One region of the Kitasatospora sp. NPDC098652 genome, then DNA from elsewhere that is predicted to be linked to it. Evidence: riboswitches for the same ligand, from Rfam matches in the RefSeq annotation. Region 1 holds a riboswitch; the other holds the start of a gene.
What was found. Region 1 has a riboswitch for glycine ahead of gcvT (glycine cleavage system aminomethyltransferase GcvT). Riboswitches for the same ligand answer to the same signal wherever they lie in the genome.
Positions count from the first base shown of each region.

Region 2: linked by a shared signal. The riboswitch ahead of gcvP (aminomethyl-transferring glycine dehydrogenase) and the one ahead of gcvT (glycine cleavage system aminomethyltransferase GcvT) in region 1 are both predicted to bind glycine.

Region 1 is NZ_JBIWAQ010000004.1:157,447-164,896, forward strand. It holds gene ACIQWA_RS11505 (enhanced serine sensitivity protein SseB C-terminal domain-containing protein) at 1-232, opposite strand, end outside; gene ACIQWA_RS11510 (enhanced serine sensitivity protein SseB C-terminal domain-containing protein) at 348-1,157, opposite strand; glycine riboswitch at 1,344-1,448, shown strand; gene gcvT (glycine cleavage system aminomethyltransferase GcvT) at 1,695-2,816, shown strand; gene gcvH (glycine cleavage system protein GcvH) at 2,916-3,296, shown strand; gene glyA (serine hydroxymethyltransferase) at 3,378-4,658, shown strand; gene ACIQWA_RS11530 (L-serine ammonia-lyase) at 4,845-6,212, shown strand; gene ACIQWA_RS11535 (nuclear transport factor 2 family protein) at 6,363-6,818, opposite strand; gene ACIQWA_RS11540 (DMT family transporter) at 6,943-7,450, opposite strand, start outside.
Region 2 is NZ_JBIWAQ010000034.1:13,725-21,174, forward strand. It holds gene ACIQWA_RS38120 (PRC and DUF2382 domain-containing protein) at 27-1,133, opposite strand; glycine riboswitch at 1,357-1,460, shown strand; gene gcvP (aminomethyl-transferring glycine dehydrogenase) at 1,697-4,597, shown strand; gene ACIQWA_RS38130 (DUF5999 family protein) at 4,711-4,902, opposite strand; gene ACIQWA_RS38135 (hypothetical protein) at 5,309-5,881, opposite strand; gene ACIQWA_RS38140 (glutamate--cysteine ligase) at 6,257-7,450, shown strand, end outside.

The DNA.
Region 1 (7,450 bases):
TGATCTCCATGTTCCCGTACTGCGCGTCCGGGCTGCCCGGCGTACCGTGCCAGAGCAGCATCCAGACCTGGCCGTCGGCCAGCGCGTGCAGCAGCCGCTCGTACGCGTCGAAGCGCTCCGGCGCGACCTCGCGCAGAGCCTGCTCCAACCCGCCCGGGTCCGCGCCCGGGCGCCCGGCCGGTGCCTGGCCCCAGGGCCCCGGCGCCCCGCCCGCTCCCGTTCCCGCACTCATGCGCCCACCTCGCCGCGCCTCTTTCCTGAACCCGCCGGCCCGTCAGCCGCCTGCACGCACCCTATGGCGCGGCACCGGCCGCCGCCACGGCGACGTGCCTGTGAAGGATCCCCGCTCACACCCGCGAGTAGAAGGGCATGACCCGGGTCAACAGCCACTCGACCACCGGGTCGTCGGCGAGGTCGAGCAGCACGAGGTGGACGCCGCCCGGCAGCGGTGCGGTTCCCAGCGCCCGGCCGAGCGCCTCGTTCACCGCCCCCGGGTCGGCCGGGGCGGCCGGATCCAGCTGCACGCCCACGAACATCACGGTCGGCTCGCCCTCGATGCTGGCCAGCGCCCGGCGCGCGGTCAACACCCCCGGCAAGGCCGACAGTTCCGCCCGGCAGGCGGCCAGGAAGTGCTCCGGGTCCTCGCCCGGCACCGGCTCGCGCAGGGCCACCCGGCCACCGGTCGGCCCCTCCGGCGCGTTCTCGGTGTGCTCCCACCGAGCGGCCTCCCGGGGCCCGCGGCGCAGCTCCGCCACGCCCTGCGGCGGCACCGGGATGCCCACCGCCGCCTCCGGGTTGACCGCGATGCCCACGCCCAGCGGCAGCCCGCGGGCGAACTCCCAGGCCGGCGCGACCGCGAAGGCCATCCCCGGCGCCTGCTGCAGGAAAACCTCCTGCGAGGAGAACACCGGCACGTACGGGGCCCCGGCCAGCTCGACGGTCGGCAGGTCCAGCGACTGCCCGGCCGGGTCGCCCCCGGCCGGCAGCGGGATCCACACCTGGCTGCGGGCCAGCACCTCGATCACCCGCGGGGTCGCCCCCGGGTCACCCAGCGCGGCCATCAGCACCTGCTCCAGCTCGTTCGCCGGCCACGTGCCGCCCGCCGGCGCCGCCTGCGGCCCGCCCCACCCCTGCTGCTGCTCCACCGGGTACTCCATGCGCCGCCGATCCGGCCCACGGCCGGGTCGGCCGCCCACTGCTGCGCCGACGCGATGATTTTAGGGCCCGGGTCCGCCCGGCCGTGGTGTGACCGGGTCCCCTCTCCCCTCCTCCGCGAGGACGTGCCATGATGTGCGCGTCCGACGGCATGCGCCGCGGGCCCCCACAACTCCACACCGGCCGCTCGAACCCGCGCGGGAGAGCCCGGAGTGCCCCTCAGGGAGCACAGCCGGCGCCGAAGGAGCAAGTCCTCCCCGGAATCTCTCAGGCCCCCCTACCGCGCGGGTTAGGCACATCTGGAAAGCGGCGCACGACCGTGTCGCGCGCCCACCCACGGTGCAAGCCGCCGTCCTGTCCCCGATGCTGGAACCAGCCGACGCTGGTGCCGGCTGCGGGCAGGTGGGCGGTGAAGCTCTCAGGTTCGACGACAGATGGGGAGACCCACGCCGCCGCATGCCCGCGCGCGGGGTCGGTCCCCCAGCGGGTCCGGTCCGGCGCGTGCACCCCTGAGTGCCCCGACCGAGGAGTTCCTGGCCATGTCGTCCCTCCGCCTGACCGCGCTCGACGCGCTGCACCGCGCCCTCGGCGCGACCATGACCGACTTCGCCGGCTGGGACATGCCGCTGCGCTACGGCAGCGAGCGCGAGGAGCACCTCGCGGTCCGCACCAAGGCCGGTCTGTTCGACCTCTCGCACATGGGCGAGATCACCGTCACCGGCCCGCAGGCCGGCGAGATGCTGGACCACGCGCTGGTCGGCTTCGTCTCCGCGCTCGGCGAGCTGCGCGCCCGCTACACCATGATCTGCGCCGAGGACGGCGGCATCCTGGACGACCTGATCGTCTACCGGCTGCGCGAGGACGCCTTCCTGGTCGTCGCCAACGCCTCCAACGCCCAGCTGGTGCTGGACGAGCTGATCGCCCGGGCCAAGGGCTTCGACGCCGTCGTCACCGACGACCGCGACACCTACGCGCTGATCGCCGTCCAAGGCCCGGAGGCCACCGCGATCCTGGCCGACACCACCGACGCCGACCTGCCCGGTCTCAAGTACTACGCGATCCTCCCGGCCACCGTGGCCGGGAAGGACGTGCTGCTGGCCCGCACCGGCTACACCGGCGAGGACGGCTTCGAGATCTTCTGCGCCCCGGCCGACGCCGAGCCGGTCTGGCAGGCGCTGACCGCCGCCGGCGAGGGCCGCGGCCTGGTCCCGTGCGGCCTGTCCTGCCGCGACACGCTGCGCCTGGAGGCGGGCATGCCGCTGTACGGGCACGAGCTGTCCACCGACCTGACCCCGTTCGACGCCGGTCTGGGCCGGGTCGTGCGCTTCGACAAGACCACCAACGAGGGCGCGTTCATCGGCCGCAGGGCGCTGGAGCAGGCCGCCGCCGCGGCCGAGACCAACCCGCCGAAGGTGCTGGTCGGCCTGGTCTCCGAGGGCAAGCGGGTGCCGCGCGCCGAGTACACGGTGGTCTCCACCGAGGGCGCCCCGATCGGCCGGATCACCTCGGGCGCGCCGTCCCCCACGCTGGGCAAGCCGATCGCGATGGCCTACGTGGACGCGGCCCACGCCGCCCCCGGCAGCACCGTCGCGGTGGACGTCCGCGGCAAGCACGAGCCGGTCCAGGTCGTGGCGCTGCCGTTCTACAAGCGCGCCCGCTGAGGCCGTCGGCGCCCCTCGTTTTCCCATCCGCGCACGTCGGAGCCGTCCGTGCGGCGGCCCGCTGCGTCGTACCCGCTTCCCATCCTGGAGAATGACGCCATGAGCAACCCCCAGCACCTGCAGTACACCAAGGAGCACGAGTGGCTGACCGCCGCCGAGGACGGTGTCTCGACGGTCGGCATCACCAAGCACGCCGCCGACGCGCTCGGTGACATCGTCTACGTGCAGCTGCCCGCGGTCGGCGACACGGTGACCGCCGGCGAGACCTGTGGCGAGCTGGAGTCGACCAAGTCGGTCAGCGACCTGTACTCCCCGGTGACCGGCGAGGTCACCGAGGTCAACGAGGACGTCCTGGACGACAACAGCCTGGTCAACAGCGCCCCGTTCGAGGGCGGCTGGCTGTTCAAGGTCCGCGTGGAGGCCACCGACACGCTGCTCAGCGCCGCCGAGTACGACGCGCTCACCCACGCCGAGGGCTGAGCCACCCCGGGACGGACCGCAGCACGGCGGTCCGTCCCACTCCCACCGTCCCTCCGCTCTCCTCCCCGGGAAGACCACACCATGACGGTTCTCAACCAGTCCCTGCACGCCCTCGACCCGGAGATCGCCGCCGCGGTCGACGCCGAGCTGCACCGCCAGCAGACCACGCTGGAGATGATCGCCTCCGAGAACTTCGCCCCGGTGGCGGTCATGGAGGCCCAGGGTTCGGTACTCACCAACAAGTACGCCGAGGGTTACCCCGGCCGCCGGTACTACGGCGGTTGCGAGCACGTCGACGTGGTCGAGCAGATCGCGATCGACCGGGTGAAGGCCCTGTTCGGCGCCGAGCACGCCAACGTCCAGCCGCACTCGGGCGCGCAGGCCAACGCCGCCGCGATGTTCGCGCTGATCCAGCCGGGCGACACCATCCTGGGCCTGAACCTGGCCCACGGCGGTCACCTGACCCACGGCATGAAGATCAACTTCTCCGGCAAGCTCTACAACGTGGTCGCGTACCACGTCGACGAGAAGACCGGCCAGGTCGACATGGCCGAGGTCGAGCGCCTGGCCAAGGAGCACCAGCCGAAGCTGATCATCGCCGGCTGGTCCGCCTACCCGCGCCAGCTGGACTTCGCCGCGTTCCGCCGGGTCGCCGACGAGGTCGGCGCCCTGCTCATGGTGGACATGGCGCACTTCGCCGGCCTGGTGGCCGCGGGCCTGCACCCGAACCCGGTGCCGTACGCGGACGTGGTCACCACCACCACCCACAAGACCCTGGGCGGCCCGCGCGGCGGCGTCATCCTGTCCAAGGCCGAGTGGGCCAAGAAGATCAACTCCGCGGTCTTCCCGGGCCAGCAGGGCGGTCCGCTGGAGCACGTGATCGCGGGCAAGGCCGTCGCCTTCAAGGTCGCCGCCTCGGAGGACTTCAAGGAGCGCCAGCAGCGCACCCTGGAGGGCGCAAAGATCCTCGCCGACCGCCTGCTCCAGGCCGACGTCGCCGAGGCCGGCGCCACCGTGCTGTCCGGCGGCACCGACGTCCACCTGGTCCTGGTCGACCTGCGCAACAGCCAGCTCGACGGCCAGCAGGCCGAGGACCGGCTGCACGAGGTCGGCATCACGGTCAACCGCAACGCCGTCCCGAACGACCCGCGCCCGCCGATGGTCACCTCGGGCCTGCGGATCGGCACCCCGGCCCTGGCCACCCGCGGCTTCGTCGCCGAGGACTTCCGCGAGGTCGCCGACGTCATCGCCGAGGCGCTCAAGCCCGCCTTCGACGAGACCGTCGCCGCCGCGCTCAAGGCCCGGGTCACCGCCCTGGCCGAGAAGTACCCGCTCTACCCGAACCTGGCCGACCAGGGCTGATCCGGAGCGGCCCGGTCCGCCGGGCCGTCCGGCTCCGGGTGACCGGCCTCACTCCGCCGGCGTACCGGGGACCCCGGGGCACCGCGCACACTGGACAGTGCGCGCGGTGCCCCGTCCCTTGTCAGCCCGCCCCGCCCGCCGCCCTGCCCGCAAGTCCTTCCACGAGACCAGACAAGGACGTCCTCCGTGGCCATCAGTGTCTTCGACCTCTTCTCCATCGGCATCGGCCCGTCGAGCTCCCACACCGTCGGCCCGATGCGCGCCGCCCGGATGTTCGCCCGCCGCCTGCGTTCCGAAGGCCTGCTGGAGCAGGTGACCGGCCTGCGCGCCGAGCTCTACGGCTCCCTGGGCGCCACCGGCCACGGCCACGGCACCCCGAAGGCCGTCCTGCTGGGCCTGGAGGGCAACTCGCCCCGCACCGTCGACGTCGACCAGGCCGACAAGGACGTCGAGCGGATCACCGCCGAGAAGCGGATCTCCCTGCTCGGCGAGCACACCGTCGACTTCGACCCGGACGACCGGCTGATCCTGCACCGGCGCCGCTCGCTGCCGTACCACGCCAACGGCATGACCCTGTGGGCGTACGCGGCGGACGGCTCGACGCTGCTGGAGAAGACCTACTACTCGGTCGGCGGCGGCTTCGTCGTGGACGAGGACGCGATCGGCGCGGACCGGGTCAAGCCCGACGACACCGTGCTCAAGTACCCCTTCCGCACCGGCGACGAACTGCTGCGGCTCAGCCGGGAGACCGGGCTGTCGATCTCCGGCCTGATGCTGGAGAACGAGAAGGCCTGGCGCAGCGAGGAGGAGATCCGCACCGGGCTGCTGGAGATCTGGCGGGTCATGCAGGAGTGCGTGCGGGCCGGCATGTCCCGCGAGGGCATCCTGCCGGGCGGCCTCAAGGTGCGCCGCCGGGCGGCGGCCGCGGCCCGGGCGCTGCGGGCCGAGGGCATCGGCCCGGCCAACGCGATGGAGTGGGTGACCCTCTACGCGATGGCGGTCAACGAGGAGAACGCCTCCGGCCGCCGGGTGGTCACCGCGCCGACCAACGGCGCGGCCGGGATCATCCCCGCCACCCTGCACTACTACCTGAACTTCATCCCGGGCGCCGACGACGACGGCATCGTCCGCTTCCTGCTCGCGGCCGGCGCCATCGGCATGCTCTTCAAGGAGAACGCCTCCATCTCCGGCGCCGAGGTCGGCTGCCAGGGCGAGGTCGGCTCCGCCTGCTCGATGGCCGCGGGCGGCCTCGCCGAGGTCCTCGGCGGCACCCCCGAGCAGGTCGAGAACGCCGCCGAGATCGGCATCGAGCACAACCTCGGCCTCACCTGCGACCCGGTCGGCGGCCTGGTCCAGATCCCCTGCATCGAGCGCAACGGCATGGCCTCGGTCAAGGCCGTCACCGCGGCCCGGATGGCGCTGCGCGGCGACGGGCGCCACCACGTCTCGCTGGACAAGGCGATCAAGACGATGAAGGAGACCGGGGCGGACATGAAGATCAAGTACAAGGAGACCTCGCGCGGCGGCCTCGCCGTGAACGTCATCGAGTGCTGATCGCGGCGCGCTGACGAGCGGCCCCCGGGTGGATCGGATCCACCCGGGGGCCGCTCGTGCATCGAATTCTCCCTGGACACTCCCCGGACCCGTCCTCGACGGCATCGCCACCCACTTCGCCATCTGAGCCGCAGGCCTGGGGCCCGGCCCTCAGGCCCGGCCCTCCAGGCGCGCGGCCACCGCGCCCAGCCGCCCCATCGCGTGGGCGACGCCGAGGCCGTCCATGTAGTCCCGGACGTGCACCAGCAGCCCGTCCCGGGCCCGCAGCACCAGCAGGCCCGGGAGGGCGAACGGCGCACCGGTGGTGGCGACCGTCCCGATCACCACCTGCTCGACGGTGAGCACCTCGGGATCCGCCCCCGGATGGACGGCCACCTCCCTGATCTCCCGCGGCCGGGCCTCGCTCGCCCCCCACGCGGCCCGGTACCCGGCTCGGACCTCCTCCCGCCCCCGGTAGCACTCGGGCATCCCCGGGAACAGGAACGGGAACTCGTGCACCCCGTCCTCGGCGTACAGCCCGGCCAGCGCGTCCGCATCCAGCTCGAGCATCGCCCTCCGGTACCGGGCCAGCAGCTCCACCGGACCGGGCACAGCGAATTCCGACATGACGAGCGCCCCCTTCGATGTCAGAGGATCAGTCAGGACACCGTCACAGCACCAGACTTGGCCCCCCGCAGCTCATTCGGTCCGCCTCAGCCTACCCAGCACCGGCCGTACGTCGAGACACGCCTCAGCGCCGGCCGGGGAGCGTGAGCGCGGCCAGGCCGCCCGCGAGGACGGCGAGGCCGCACCAGGAGAGGGCCGGGAGGCGCTCGCCCAGGGCCGCGACGCCGAGGACGGCGGCGACGGCGGGTTCGGCGAGGGTGAGGGTGGTGGCGGTCTGCGCCGGGGTGTGGCGCAGGCCGTGGCCGAAGAGCCGGTAGGCGAGGAAGGTGGTGACCACGCCGAGGTGCAGCACGATGCCCGCGCCGCGCGCCGAGAGCAGCCAGCCCACCGGGCCCAGGGCGAGCACGGGCAGCACCAGCACCGCCGCCCCGCCGAACATCGCGCCCATCACCCCGCCGGCCGGGCGCCCGGCCGCGATCAGCCGCCCGGCGATCAGCGAGTACACCGCGTACGAGAGCCCGGCGAGCGCCGCCAGCAGCACCCCCGGGAGGTCCACCGCCGCGCCGTCGCCGAGGAGTTCGGGCCCGAGCACCAGCACCGCGCAGCCGAGCACGGCCAGCCCCGTGGCCCCG
Region 2 (7,450 bases), on a different contig from region 1:
GCGGAGATCGGGGAGTTCGGGGGAGGTCAGGCCAGCGGGCGCAGGGCGGCGGGCCGGGAGCCGTCGGCGGCGTGGACGAGCGGGTCGTCCGCCTCGTCCGGCGCGGGGGCGGCCGTGTCGTCGTGGACCTCGACGTGCTCGCGGCGGAGCTCGTCCCGGACCACCTCCTCCTCGGTGTAGCGCTCCACCACCAGGCGGACCCGCTCGACCGGGGCGAGGTACTTGCGGACCACCGGCCGCTCCTCACGGAGGGTGACCTCTTCGACCGCCTCGGCGATCTCCTTCTCGGTCAGCGAGGCCCGCTCGGCGTCGCTGACCGGAATCCGCTCCACCCGGACCCGCTCGCGGACCACCGGGACGCGGCGCTCGACCTGCTCACTGGTCACGTACTTGCGCAGCTTCGCGCTGCCCAGCACGTGCCACTCGGTGGTGATGTCCAGCCGCTCCTCGCGGCAGGTGATCTCGACCGGGCCGCTGGGGGCCGAGGAGGCGGCGGTGCCGTTCGCGGCCGGGGTGGTGGCGGCGGGCTGCGGCTTCGGCTCGACCAGGTGGGCGGCGGCCGGCGCGGGGGCGGTGCCGTTGGCGATCGGTGCGGGGGTGCTGAGGGTCCGCACGTGGGCCTCCGTGGCGGTGTCGGTGCTGGTGTGGGTCGTGCCGGTGCTGGTCATGGTGGTGGTCGTGCCCGTCACGGTCGTGGTCGGGGCGGGGTCGGGGGAGTGGAAGGCGATCGGCCTGGCGGCCGCGGCGGCCGTGGTGGTGCCGAAGTCGAGGTCCGGCCGGTCGTCCCTGGCGGGTTCCGCGGCCGCCGGACGGCCGTCCACGGGGGTGTCGAGGCCGTAGTAGCGGTAGAGCTGGAGCTCCTGGGCCGGCGAGAGGTGCTGGCCCACGCCGAAGTCCGGCGAGTCCTTCACCAGCGACTTGTCGTACGGCACCCGGAGTTCGTCGCCGGAGAACTCGCTCGTGGTGAGCGGGACGAAGGCGTCCCGGCCGAAGATGCCGGTGCGGACGGCCGCCCACTCCGGATGCCCGGTGGCGTCGTCCAGATACACCTCGTCCACCGTGCCGATCTTGTCCCCGTTGCGGTCGACCGCCTTGTGGCCGATGAGGTCCCTGGGGTCGATGTCGGTCTGCACTCTTTCCTCCAAGCGCTGCGCCTGCGGAACTCCCGCGGGTGAGGCGGTCGGAGCACCCGTCCTCTCCGCCACTTCACACCAAAAGCCATCAATCGGACGTGCGCGACCGGGGTGCGCCGGACGGGCTTCGCGCTGGGCCGTCCGGGGGACGCGCGTAGACCCGGAGTGACCCGACGCACCCGTGATCGGAAGGCCGCCCGCTGGTACCCTGGGCCGCGACCGCCGAGCCCGCTCGGGAGAGTCCTCGACAGTGAAAACCGCTGGTCGGGGCGCCGAAGGAGCAACTCCTCCCCGGAATCTCTCAGGCATCCGTACCGTGCGGGATAGGTCACTCTGGAAAGCAGGGCAGGACCGCCGGCGCGGGAGCCGACGATCACCACCCTCACCGACGGTGCAAGCCGACGGCGCGCCACCGCGCGGCGTGCGGGCGAAGCTCTCAGGTCCCGATGACAGAGGGGGAGGCCTTACGGGTCCGCCCGCCCAGGTCGGTCCGCTGTCCGCAGCGGCGCGACCGGCCGGCGTGCGCACCCCCGCCGGTCCGTGACCAGGAGGCCTCGACCACCATGAACGCCCAGCCGAACGCGGGACGCCACACCAGCGCCTCGACCCTCACCGAGCTTGAGCTGGCCAGCCCCTTCGAGAACCGCCACATCGGCCCCGACGCCGCCGCGCAGGAGAAGATGCTGGCCTCCGTCGGCTACGGCTCGCTGGACGAGCTCGCCGCCACCGCCGTTCCCGAGGCGATCCGCTCCATCACCGCCCTGGACCTGCCCGCCGGCCGTAGCGAGGCCCAGGTCCTCGCCGAGCTGCGCGAGCTGGCCGGCCGCAACCAGGTGCTCCAGCCGATGATCGGCCTGGGCTACTACGGCACCTTCACCCCGCCGGTGATCCTGCGCAACGTCATGGAGAACCCGGCCTGGTACACCGCGTACACCCCGTACCAGCCGGAGATCTCGCAGGGCCGCCTGGAGGCCCTGCTCAACTTCCAGACCCTGGTCTCCGACCTGACCGGCCTGCCCACCTCCGGCTCCTCGCTGCTGGACGAGGGCACCGCGGCCGCCGAGGCGATGGCGCTGGCCCGCCGTGTCACCAAGGTCAAGGGCGGCGTCTTCCTGGTCGACGCCGAGACCCTGCCGCAGACCGTCGCGGTGATCAACACCCGCGCCGTGCCGACCGGCGTCGAGGTCGTCGTCGCCGACCTGTCCGAGGGCATCCCGGCCGAGATCGCCGAGCGCGGCGTCTTCGGCGTGCTGCTGCAGTACCCGGGCGCCACCGGCGTGGTCCGCGACCTCACCCCGGTGATCGAGCAGGCGCACGGCCTGGGCGCGATCGTCGCCGTCGCCGCCGACCTGCTGGCGCTGACCCTGCTCAAGTCCCCGGGCTCGCTGGGCGCCGACATCGCCTGCGGCACCTCGCAGCGCTTCGGCGTCCCGATGGGCTTCGGCGGCCCGCACGCCGGCTACCTCTCGGTGCGCGCCGAGTACGCCCGCTCGCTGCCCGGCCGCCTGGTCGGCGTCTCCGTCGACGCCGACGGCAACCGCGCCTACCGCCTGGCCCTGCAGACCCGCGAGCAGCACATCCGCCGCGAGAAGGCCACCAGCAACATCTGCACCGCCCAGGTGCTGCTCGCCGTGATGGCCTCGATGTACGCCGTCTACCACGGCCCGGACGGCCTGGCCGACATCGCCCGCCGCACCCACCGCTACGCCGCCGCCCTCGCCGAGGGCCTGCGGGCCGGCGGCGTCGAGCTGCTGCACGGCGAGTTCTTCGACACCGTCACCGCCGTCGTCCCGGGCCGCGCCGCCGAGATCGCCGCCGCCGCCCGCGCCAACGGCATCAACGTGTTCCAGGACGGCGAGGACCGGATCTCGGTCTCCACCGACGAGACCACCACCCGCGAGCACCTGGCCGGCGTCTGGGCCGCGTTCGGCGTCCCCGCGGTCGAGGTCGCCGAGGCCGCCGACGCGCTGCCGGCCGCGCTGCTGCGCGAGGACGAGTACCTGACCCACCCGGTCTTCCACAGCCACCGCTCGGAGACCGCCATGCTGCGCTACCTGCGCCGCCTGTCGGACCGGGACTACGCGCTGGACCGCGGCATGATCCCGCTGGGCTCCTGCACCATGAAGCTCAACGCCACCACCGAGATGGAGGCGGTGACCTGGCCGGAGTTCGGCCAGCTGCACCCCTTCGCGCCGGTCGACCAGGCCGCGGGCTACCTGACCCTGATCCGTCAGCTGGAGCAGCAGCTGGTCGAGGTCACCGGCTACGACGCCGTCTCGATCCAGCCGAACGCCGGCTCCCAGGGCGAGCTGGCCGGCCTGCTGGCCGTCCGCGCCTACCACCACGCCAACGGCGACACCCAGCGCGACGTCTGCCTGATCCCGTCCTCGGCGCACGGCACCAACGCCGCCTCCGCGGTGATGGCCGGCATGCGCGTGGTCGTGGTGAAGACCCTGGTCGACGGCGACGTGGACGTCGAGGACCTCAAGGCCAAGATCGAGCAGCACCGTGACAACCTGTCGGTGCTGATGGTCACCTACCCGTCCACCCACGGCGTGTACGAGACCCAGATCACCGACATCTGCGCCCTGGTGCACGAGGCCGGCGGCCAGGTGTACGTCGACGGTGCCAACCTGAACGCCCTGGTCGGCCTGGCCAAGCCGGGCAAGTTCGGCGCGGACGTCTCGCACCTGAACCTGCACAAGACCTTCTGCATCCCGCACGGCGGCGGCGGCCCGGGCGTCGGCCCGGTCGCGGTGCGCGCCCACCTGGCGCCGTACCTGCCGAACCACCCGCTCCAGGAGGAGGCCGGCCCGGCCACCGGTGTCGGCCCGATCTCGGCCGCGCCGTGGGGCTCGGCGGCGATCCTGCCGATCTCCTGGGCGTACGTCCGGCTGATGGGCGGGGAGGGCCTCAAGCGCGCGACCCAGGTCGCCGTGCTGAACGCCAACTACATCGCCAAGCGCCTGGCGCCGCACTTCCCGGTGCTCTACACCGGCCCGGGCGGGCTGGTCGCGCACGAGTGCATCATCGACCTGCGCCCGCTGACCAAGGACACGGGCGTGACGGTGGACGACATCGCCAAGCGCCTGATCGACTACGGCTTCCACGCGCCGACGATGTCCTTCCCGGTGGCCGGCACGCTGATGATCGAGCCGACCGAGTCCGAGGACCTGCACGAGATCGACCGGTTCTGCGACGCGATGATCGAGATCCGCGGCGAGATCGACAAGGTCGGCTCGGGCGAGTGGGCGGCCGACGACAACCCGCTGCGCAACGCCCCGCACACCGCCGCCGCGCTGGCCGGCGACTGGGCGCACGGCTACTCGCGGCAGGAGGCGGTCTTCCCGGCGGGTGTGAACCCGGCGGACAAGTACTGGCCGCCGGTGAGCCGGATCGACGGCGCGTACGGTGACCGCAACCTGGTCTGCTCCTGCCCGCCGCTGGACGAGTACGGCGTCTGAGCGGACGCGCGGTAGGCAGGACGCGCGGTGAGCGAGCGGACAGGGCCTCGGCAGAACGTTTCTGCCGGGGCCCTGCCCTTTGCGCCGGTCGGCCGGGCTCGGGCTGCGGGGGCTCAGGCCGCGTGGGCGACCGGGCGGCGCGGGGCGATCACCCGGCCGTCGGGCAGCAGTTCGCCGGTGTCCTCGAACAGGACGACACCGTTGCAGAGCAGGCTCCAGCCCTGCTCCGGGTGGCAGGCCACCGGCTCGGCCGCTTCGCGGTCCTCGGACTCGGCCGTCGGGCACTCAGGACGGTGCTGGCACATACGCGTACCCTCGCTTCGCTCTGCGATCCTCCCCGTGGTGCGGTCCCCGGAGGTCGAGCCGTCCGGGGCCGCCGTGGTGGTCGGATCCTGTCCGGGTGCCGGCCGGGTTTGGCCAGCACTCAAGTGGGTAGGACAGGGGGTCCTTCCACGCTGGTTCCCAGTGTCGGCATCTGCGGACGCCCGCGCAGCGATTTCGTGACATGCGCCACAACTCCAGGGCAGAGATCACCCGTTCAGGTGGGGCCGGGGAGGAATCGCGCACTGGTGGGCCACTCGGGGTCTGGCCCGAGCGGGCCATGGCGGATGGCCCGTCCGGGTGGTGGCCGTTCGGGTGATGGCGGCGGGCGGGGTGGGCGCGGCGAAGGGCCGTCGGGCGCGGTGCCCGACGGCCGGTGCGGGCGTGCCCTCAGGGGGAGCCGAGCAGCAGGGATCCGGCCAGCGGGGCGCGGGCGAGCAGCGGGAGCAGTTCGGCGGCCGGGTAGGCGCGGTGCGCGGTGACGCCGAGCGGGGCCGGGGCCAGTGGGATCAGCAGGTCGGCGGACGGGCCGGCGTCGGGGCTGTGCAGCCAGAGCGCGGTGGCGTACTGGCCGGGGAAGGTGAGCAGTCGGGGCTGGCAGCGGGAGCGGGATCCCTGGGCGAGCTGCCAGGCCTCGCGCAGCGCCCGGACGGTGGAGGAGAGGTACGGGCCGGCGGTGAAGTGGGAGAAGGTGTGGCCCTCGGGGCTCTGTACGACCTCGGCGGCGGCGGCCACGTCCGGGCCGTCCTTGATCAGGAAGCGCCAGCCGGTGCGCCGGGCGGCCGGCAGCTCGGGGCGCGGGCCGTCCAGGACGTGCACCGCGAGCGGGTGCGCGGGGAGCAGTGGGCCGTTCGGGTGACGTAGCGCGGCGGCGGCGGGCTGGCGCAGCGCGGTCTCCGAGTCGAGTGCGCCGAGGACCGCGCGCAGGGCACTCGGTGGGGGCTGGGGGGTCTGCAGGGTCATGGCGGGATCCGCCTCTCCAAGCGAGATCGGCGTGCGAGTGCGGCATACCGGCGCGGCTCGGCGCGTCCACGGTGACGGGGGCCGGCCTTGTCCGGTTGTGCAGGATCGCGGCGCCGGCGCGGTCTCCGCCCTCGACGAGGGACTCGGGGCGGGAGTGGACCGGCCGGAGCGCAGTGCGAACTCAGCGGTTCATCGAACAAATGCGCAGGGTGATCTGTTTATCACAGGCGGTGGCGGCGAGCAAGTCTGCAGATGGCCTGAATTACCGTCAGATGCCTTGCAATGCAAGCCAGTACAAGCATTCGGGTATCGATCTTCGAGGTGGGCATGATGCTGGCACGGTCGACCGGCCGGGTGTCTCAGGAGGAGGGGACCGTGGGCGAGAAGGTCGTGGCGACACGGGCGGATCTGGCGGACCGGCAGCAGTACCGGCTCAAGCTCCAGGCCTGCCTCGACGCGCTCGGGCGGATGCTGCGCGAGGACCGCTTCGACCGGCCGAGGGCCGTGATGGGGCTGGAGATCGAGCTCAACCTGGCCGACGAACAGGGCCTGCCGGTCATGCGCAACGCCCAGGTGCTGAGTGCGATCGGGTCCAGCGACTTCCAGACCGAACTGGGCCAGTTCAACATCGAGGTCAACATCGTGCCGCACCGGCTCTGCGGGCACGTCTTCGAGGAACTGCGCGAGGAGATCGACACCGGTCTGCGGTACGCCGACCGGCAGGCGGCCGAGGCCGGCGCCCGGATCGTCATGGTGGGCATCCTGCCGACCCTGGAGAACGACCACACCGGGCTGGACGCGATGAGCCACAACCAGCGGTACAGCCTGCTCAGCGACCAGATACTGGCCGCCCGGGGGGAGGACATCGCGCTGGACATCGAAGGCGTGGAGCACCTCCAGCTGGAGTCCGTCACGATGGTCGCCGAGGCCGCCGCGACCTCGCTGCAACTGCACCTCCAGGTGACCCCGCAGCGGTTCTCCTCGGTGTGGAACGCCGCCCAGGCGATCTGCGGGCCGCAGCTCGCGCTCGGCGCCAACTCCCCCTTCCTGTTCGGGCGGGAGCTGTGGCGGGAGACCCGTCCGGTGCTCTTCCAGCAGGCCTGTGACACCCGTTCGGCGGAGCTCAAGGCCCAGGGCGTGCGCCCGATCACCTGGTTCGGCGAGCGCTGGGTGGACTCGGCGTACGACCTGTTCGAGGAGAACCTGCGCTACTTCCCGGCGCTGCTGCCGATCTGCGACGACGAGGACCCGCTCAAGGTGCTGGCCTCCGGCGGCGCGCCCAGGCTCGCCGAGATGCGGCTGCACAACGGCACCATCTACCGCTGGAACCGCCCGGTGTACGACGTCTCCGGCGGGGTCGCGCACCTCCGGGTGGAGAACCGGGCGCTGCCGGCCGGGCCGACGGTGGCCGACACACTGGCCAACGCCGCCTTCTACTACGGGCTGGTGCGGGTGCTCGCCGAGCAGCCCCGGCCGGTCTGGACCCGGCTGCCGTTCGAGCGGGCGGACGAGAACTTCCGCCAGGGCGCCCGGTACGGCATCGACGCGGTGTTCCAGTGGCCGCGCCCC